DNA from 2 places in the Streptomyces sp. NPDC030838 genome. Region 1 is predicted to be linked to the other one. Evidence: riboswitches for the same ligand, from Rfam matches in the RefSeq annotation. Region 1 holds a riboswitch; the other holds the start of a gene.

Region 1 (3,516 bases):
AACTGGGCCTACGTCCTCACCCGCGACCTCGGGGTCACGCACACCGACCTGCGCACCGGCCCCGGCACCGGCGCCTCCGGCGGCCTCGGCGCGGGCCTCGCCGCGCTCGGCGCCCGGCTGCTGCCCCGCTTCGACGTCCTCCTCGGCCACCTCGACCTGGACGCCCGGCTGGCCCGCGCCGACCTGGTCGTCACCGCCGAGGGTGCCCTCGACCACCAGACCCCGCGCGGCAAGGTACCGGCGGAGGTGGCCCGCCGGGCGAAGCTCCACGGCCGTCCCGTCCTCGCCCTGGCCGGCACGCTCGGCGAGGGGGCGCACGAGGTGCCGGGCGTGGACGCGTTCAGCGGGATCCTGCCCGCGCCGATGGCCCTGGCGGAGGCACTCGTCCGGGCCGGCGAACTGCTCACCGACGCCACCGAACGCGCCCTGCGGATGATCCTGCTGGGCGCCCGGCTACCGGCTCACGCGGAGGTGTCCGGCACGCAACGCCCGTCCTCCGTACGGTAGTTCCACTTCGCGCCGTCCCGGACCAGCTCCGTCACCGCGGTCACGAACCGCTCCACGTGCTCGTCCGGCGTGCCCGCGCCGAAGCTGACGCGGATGGCGTTGAGGGACTTCTCGCCGGGCGCGGCCTCGGGGGCGCCGCACTCGCCCTGCGTCTGCGGGTCGCTGCCGAGGAGGGTGCGCACGAGGGGGTGGGCGCAGAACAGGCCGTCGCGGACGCCGATGCCGTACTCGGCGGAGAGCGCGGCGGCGAAGTGGGAGCTGTTCCAGCCGTCGACGACGAAGGAGATGACGCCGACGCGCGGGGCGTCGTCGCCGAAGAGGGAGAGGACGCGCACCTCGGGCACCTCGGCGAGCCCGCTGCGCACCTTCTCGATCAGGTACCGCTCACGGGCGACCAGGCTGTCGAACCCGGCCTCGGTGAGGGCCTTGCAGGCGGAGGCGATGGCGTAGGCGCCGATCACGTTCGGGGAGCCCGCCTCGTGCCGGGCGGCCGTCTCGTGCCACTCCACGTCCACGCCGCCGTCCTCGCGCCGGGTCACCCTGCGGCTGGCGCCGCCGCCCGCGAGGTACGGCTCGGCCTCGCGCAGCCAGTCGGCGCGGCCCGCGAGCACACCGGAGCCGAACGGGGCGTACAGCTTGTGCCCGGAGAAGGCGACCCAGTCGACGTCCAGGTCACGGACGCTCACCGGGTGGTGCGGCGCCAGCTGCGCGGCGTCCAGCACGATCCGGGCGCCGTGCGCGTGCGCCGCCGCGGCCAGCTCCCGTACGGGCCACAGCTCGCCGGTGACGTTGGAGGCGCCGGTGACGCAGACCAGCGCCGGGCCGTAGGGGTCGCGGTCGGCGAGGGCGCGCTCCAGGGTCGCCACCGCCTCGGCCGGGGTGCGCGGCGCGTCCAGGTAGGTGACCTGGGCGTTCTTCCAGGGCAGCAGGGAGGCGTGGTGCTCGGTCTCGAAGACGAAGACCCGGCAGTCGGCGGGCAGCGCGGCGGCGAGCAGGTTGAGCGAGTCGGTGGTGGACCGGGTGAAGACGACCTGGTCGCCGTCGCGGCAGTCGAGGAAGTCGGCGACGGTCTTCCGGGCGTTCTCGAAGAGGTCTGTGGACAGCTGGGAGAGGTAGCCGGCCCCGCGGTGCACGCTGCCGTAGTAGGGCGCGTACGCGGCGACGTCGTCCCAGACCCGCTGAAGCGCCGGCGCGCTGGCGGCGTAGTCGAGCGCGGCGTAGGTGACCTCGCCACCGGTGACGAGCGGGACGGTGACATCCCGGCCCAGAACGGGCAGAGGGGCACAAACGGACTGGTCGGCGGCAGCGGTGGAGACAGACATGGGGAACTCCCGTGAGACAGAGGAGGAAAGGAAAGAAAAGGGGTGTGCGGAGGCGGGGCTCGGCGGCCCTATCGCATTCGCTTGCTCACGGAAGGCTCCCTCGAACGACCAGGACCCCTGGTTTGCGAGGGGTCCGCGCTTGCCGTAGGCCTTGCTGCCGTACGGCCTGGTCTTCACCCGGGGCACCCCGCCACGGACGGAGGGTTGCCGGACAGTCGGCCGGGGCCTCATGACTGTCACTCATGACCTGGTACAGGAACGTAGACGAAATGATCGTCGTCCCGCAACCCGTGTCCGGATTACGGGACGACCGTCGTGGAGCGTTACGCGTTGCTCGCCGCCACCCAGCGGTCCAGCGTCCGCCGTGCCGCGCCCGAGTCGATGGACTCGGCCGCCCTGTCCATCCCGGCGCGGATCTGCTCCGCCAACGGGGCGTCAGTGGGGTGCAGGGCCACCAGCGCGGCCGCCGAGTTCAGCAGCACCGCGTCCCGGACCGGGCCGGTCTCACCGTCCAGCAGACGGCGGGCGACCTCGGCGTTGTAGGAGGCGTCCGCGCCGCGCAGCGCCTCGACCGGGACCAGCTCGATGCCGACGTCCCGCGGGTCGAAGGTCTCCTCGGCGACCTTGCCGTCGCGGACGATCCACACCCGGGAGGTGGAGGTGGTGGTCAGCTCGTCGAGGCCGTCGTCACCGCGGAAGACCAGCGAGGAGTTGCCGCGCTCGGCGAAGACGCCCGCGACGATCGGCGCCATCCGCAGATCCGCGACACCCACCGCCTGGGCCTTCACCCGGGCCGGGTTGGTCAGCGGGCCGAGGAAGTTGAAGGTCGTGCGGATGCCCAGCTGGCCGCGGGCCGCCGCCACATGACGCAGCGCCGGGTGGAACTTCACCGCGAAGCAGAAGGTGATGCCCGCCTCCTCGGCGACCTCGGCCACCCGCCGCGGCGTCAGCTGCAGATTGACGCCCAGCTTCTCCAGCACGTCGGAGGCGCCGGACGCCGAGGACGCGGCCCGGTTGCCGTGCTTGACCACCTTGGCGCCGGTGCCGGCCACGACGATGGAGGACATCGTGGAGATGTTCACCGTCCTGGCGCCGTCGCCGCCGGTGCCGACGATGTCGACGGTCTCGCCGGGCACCTCGATCACATTGGCGTGCGCGTACATCGCCCGGACGAGCCCGGCGATCTCCTCGACCGTCTCGCCCTTGGCCCGCAGCGCCACCGCGAACCCGGCGATCTGCGCGTCGGTCGCCTCACCGCGCATGATGCGGTCCATCGCCCAGGCGGTGTCCTCGGCGCTCTGGTCCCGGCCCTCCAGCAGACCGTTCAGCACCACGGGCCAGGAACGGCCCGCCGCGGTGTCGCCTCCAGCGGGGGTCACAGCGCTCATCAGCCGCTCCTGATCGTCGTAGAACACACGGAACACCACTCGGTGTGATTCCAGCCTATCCAGCCCCGGGCACGGCGAAGGGCCCCCGTCCGAACACCGGACGGGGGCCCTTCGACCGTGGCGTGGCGAACGCAGCGATCAGTGGTGGCCGTGGCCGCTCGTGATCTCCTTGTACTCCTCGACAGTCGGCTTGGGGATCTGGGAGTCCTCGCCGAAGTACGCCTGGCTCAGCTTGGCGCGCAGCTTCTCGGAGCCCTTCACCTTGCGCTCGACACCGTTCTCGTCGACCGTCGGGCCGA
Region 2 (3,516 bases), on a different contig from region 1:
TCCGGAAGTACTCCGGGGGCGCCCACGGGGTGTGGGAGAAGTGGCCGATCCGCAGGTCGGGACGGAGTGCGCGGAGCATGCCGGGGACCAGCACCAGGTGGTAGTCCTGCACGACCACCGCCGCGCCCTCGGCCGCCTCGGCCGCCAGCGCCTCGGCGAACGCCCGGTTGTACGTCTCGTACGACGCCCACTGCCGGCGGAACTCCGCGTCGAACACCGGCTCCAGCGGCGTCTGGTACAGCATGTGGTGGACGAACCACAGCACCGAGTTCGCGATGCCGTTGTAGGCGTCCGCGTGCACGTCGGCCGGGATGTCCAGCATCCGCACGCCGCTCTCACCGACCCCGCGGCGCACCGCCTCGCGGTCGCCGTCGCCGAGCGCCGAGCACACCCACAGCGCGCCCGCGTCCGGCCCGATCGCCGACAGACCCGACACCAGTCCGCCGCCGCCCCGCTTGGCGTGCAGCGAGCCGTCGTCGCGGACCTGGTAGGAGACCGGGCCACGGTTGGAGGCCACCAGTACCTGTGCAGCACCTGACGTCGAAGCCATGGTCCTCAACCTAGCCCGCCCCCCAACCGCTCAAACGTACGGTTCGGCCGTATACGGCCCGTGGCGCGTGTTACGTCAGGTGCCGCCGCAGGTCAGCGTTCAGGCGACCTTGCGGGCCGCGTACTCCGCGATCTCCACCATCGGCGGACGCTCCTCCGTGTCCACCGAGTACGTCCGCGGCTCGAAACCGTCCTCCACCCGCTCGAACTGGGTGAGCGACGGCCGGATCAGATGCCCGCGGGCCAGCCGCAGCTGGGCCGTGCGGTAGATCGCGGCGGACATCCGGCCCAGGGCCTGCCCGTCCTGGTGGCGGTGCTTGCGCACCCCGACGTCGACCTGGGCGAGGGCGTCGAGGCCGACCAGGTGCAGCGCGTCGACCAGCATGCCCAGCTCCACGCCGTACCCGACGGGGAACGGCAGCTGCTCCAGCAGGGACCGGCGGGCCGCGTACTCGCCGCCGAGCGGCTGGACGAACCCGGCCAGCTGCGGCCAGTGCATGTTCAGCAGCGGGCGGGCCATCAGCTCGGTGACCCGGCCGCCCTGCCCGGCCGCGGCGCCCAGCGGACGGTCGTACATCGCCTTGACGAGGTCCACGTCCGGGTCGGTCAGCAGCGGGCCGACGATCCCGGAGACGAAGTCGGACGAGAAGTCCTTCAGGTCCGCGTCGACGAAGCAGACGATGTCACCGCTCGTCACGAGCAGGGACCGCCACAGCACCTCACCCTTTCCGGGGACGGCGGGGATGCGCGGCAGGATCTCGTCGCGGTGCACCACCCGGGCGCCCGCGGCGGCGGCCACCTCGGAGGTGCGGTCGGTGGAGCCCGAGTCGACGACGACGATCTCGTCGACCAGCGGGACCTGCCGCACCAGATCGTGGCGGATGGCGGCGACGATGTCGCCGACCGTCTCCTCCTCGTTGAGCGCGGGCAGCACGACACTGACCGTCTGGCCCGTGGCGCGTTTGGCGGCCAGGATCTTGTGGAGCGGGCGATCGGTCACGGACCAGGAGCGGGTGCTCAGCCAGCGCTCGACTTCTTCCAGCACAGTGCGCGGCTCCTCTGCGTTCTCTCGGCGAGTGGTGATCGGTCTGCGTTGTGATCCATCTCGCGGTTCGGACGACTATCTCAACTGTCCTGGCCTTCGGTTACAGTCTTGAACAACGCTGATGACCATCGCATGTCGGGGGTCGCTCGCGTTTTACAACCGCATACAGCTCATCCAGAGGGGCAGAGGGACACGGCCCGATGAAGCCCCGGCAACCCTCCAGCCGGTCTCGTAGATCACCGCTGATCATTTCGCGAGGCTCCCCGGCTAGGGAAGGTGCCAAATCCGTCTCACGGCGAAGTGCGTCGTGAGGAAGATGAGGAGAAAGGGCCTCGCCTCACATGGCTGTGCAGACTGTTGCAAGCACCACTGATTCCGCTTCCATTGTGGACCTCGGCCCCGCCGCGGCGCTCTCCTGTCGCGAGTGCGGCCACCGCGTCCCGCTCGGCCCGGTCTTCGCCTGCGAAGAGTGTTTCGGCCCGCTGGAGATCGCCTACGACTTCTCGGCGTACGACGCCGAGGAACTGCGTAAGCGCATCGAGGCGGGCCCCGCGAACATCTGGCGTTACGCGCCGCTGCTCCCCGTCCCGGCCGACGTGGCCGACAAGCCGAACCTGAACCCCGGCTGGACCAAGCTCGTCAAGGCCGACAACCTGGCGCGCGAACTCGGCGTCACCGGCGGCCTGTACGTGAAGGACGACTCCGGCAACCCGACCCACTCTTTCAAGGACCGCGTGGTCGCCCAGGCCCTGGAGGCCGCCCGCGCCTTCGGCTTCACCACCCTCTCCTGCTCCTCCACCGGCAACCTGGCGGGCGCGGTGGGTGCCGCCGCCGCCCGCGCCGGCTTCCGCTCCTGCGTGTTCATCCCGCACGACCTGGAGCAGGGCAAGGTCGTCATGGCCGCGGTCTACGGCGGCGAGCTGGTCGGCATCGAGGGCAACTACGACGATGTGAACCGCTTCTGCTCCGAGCTGATCGGCGACCCGGCGGGCGAGGGCTGGGGCTTCGTCAACGTCAACCTGCGGCCGTACTACGCGGAGGGCTCCAAGACCCTGGCGTACGAGATCTGCGAGCAGCTCGGCTGGCGGCTGCCGGACCAGATCGTCGTGCCCATCGCCTCCGGTTCCCAGCTCACGAAGATCGACAAGGGTCTCCAGGAGCTGATCAAGCTCGGGCTCGTCGAGGACAAGCCGTACAAGATCTTCGGCGCGCAGGCGGAGGGTTGCTCGCCGGTGTCGGCGGCGTTCAAGGCCGGCCACGATGTCGTCCGCCCGCAGAAGCCGAACACCATCGCCAAGTCGCTGGCGATCGGGAACCCGGCGGATGGTCCCTACGTGCTCGACATTGCGCGGCGCACGGGAGGTGCGGTGGAGGACGTCACGGACGAGCAGGTGGTCGACGCGATCAAGCTGCTCGCCCGGACCGAGGGGATCTTTGCGGAGACCGCCGGCGGGGTGACCGTCGGCGTCACGCGGAAGCTCATCGAGAACGGTGTCCTCGACCCCGCCAAGACCACCGTCGTCCTCAACACCGGCGACGGCCTCAAGACCCTCGACGCGGTGGCCGGTACGGGGCTGACGGCGACCATTCGGCCCAGCCTGGATTCGTTCCGTGAGGCCGGGCTCGTCTAGATCGTTGTTCGCTGCGGGCCGGTGGGGGCTGGTCGCGCAGTTCCCCGCGCCCCTTAGTCCCTCACCCTGACCGGAGGTTTCACGTGAGCGTCACTGTCCGCATCCCCACCATCCTGCGCACCTACACCGGTGGCCAGGCCGAGGTCGCCGCCGAAGGTGCCACCCTCGCCGAGGTCATCGCCGACCTGGAGAAGAACCACACCGGCATCGCCGCCCGGGTTCTGGACGACCAGGGCAAGCTGCGGCGGTTCGTCAACGTGTACGTCAACGACGACGACGTCCGGTTCGAGC

Evidence for each region. A riboswitch is a leader RNA that binds a small molecule or an ion and turns the genes downstream of it on or off. The one in region 1 is predicted to bind S-adenosylmethionine.
Region 2: another riboswitch for S-adenosylmethionine. It lies ahead of thrC (threonine synthase); the one in region 1 lies ahead of ACZ42A_RS01195 (aminotransferase class V-fold PLP-dependent enzyme).

The regions. Positions count from the first base shown of each region.
Region 1 covers NZ_JBVIED010000001.1:261,767-265,282, forward strand. Annotated here, with positions in the region: gene ACZ42A_RS01190 (glycerate kinase) at 1-507, shown strand, start outside; gene ACZ42A_RS01195 (aminotransferase class V-fold PLP-dependent enzyme) at 462-1,829, opposite strand; SAM riboswitch class IV at 1,960-2,077, opposite strand; gene trpD (anthranilate phosphoribosyltransferase) at 2,153-3,217, opposite strand; gene qcrB (cytochrome bc1 complex cytochrome b subunit) at 3,356-3,516, opposite strand, start outside.
Region 2 covers NZ_JBVIED010000003.1:435,349-438,864, reverse strand. Annotated here, with positions in the region: gene ACZ42A_RS12515 (alpha,alpha-trehalose-phosphate synthase (UDP-forming)) at 1-550, opposite strand, end outside; gene ACZ42A_RS12510 (glucosyl-3-phosphoglycerate synthase) at 650-1,594, opposite strand; SAM riboswitch class I at 1,762-1,917, shown strand; gene thrC (threonine synthase) at 1,936-3,225, shown strand; gene ACZ42A_RS12500 (MoaD/ThiS family protein) at 3,309-3,516, shown strand, end outside.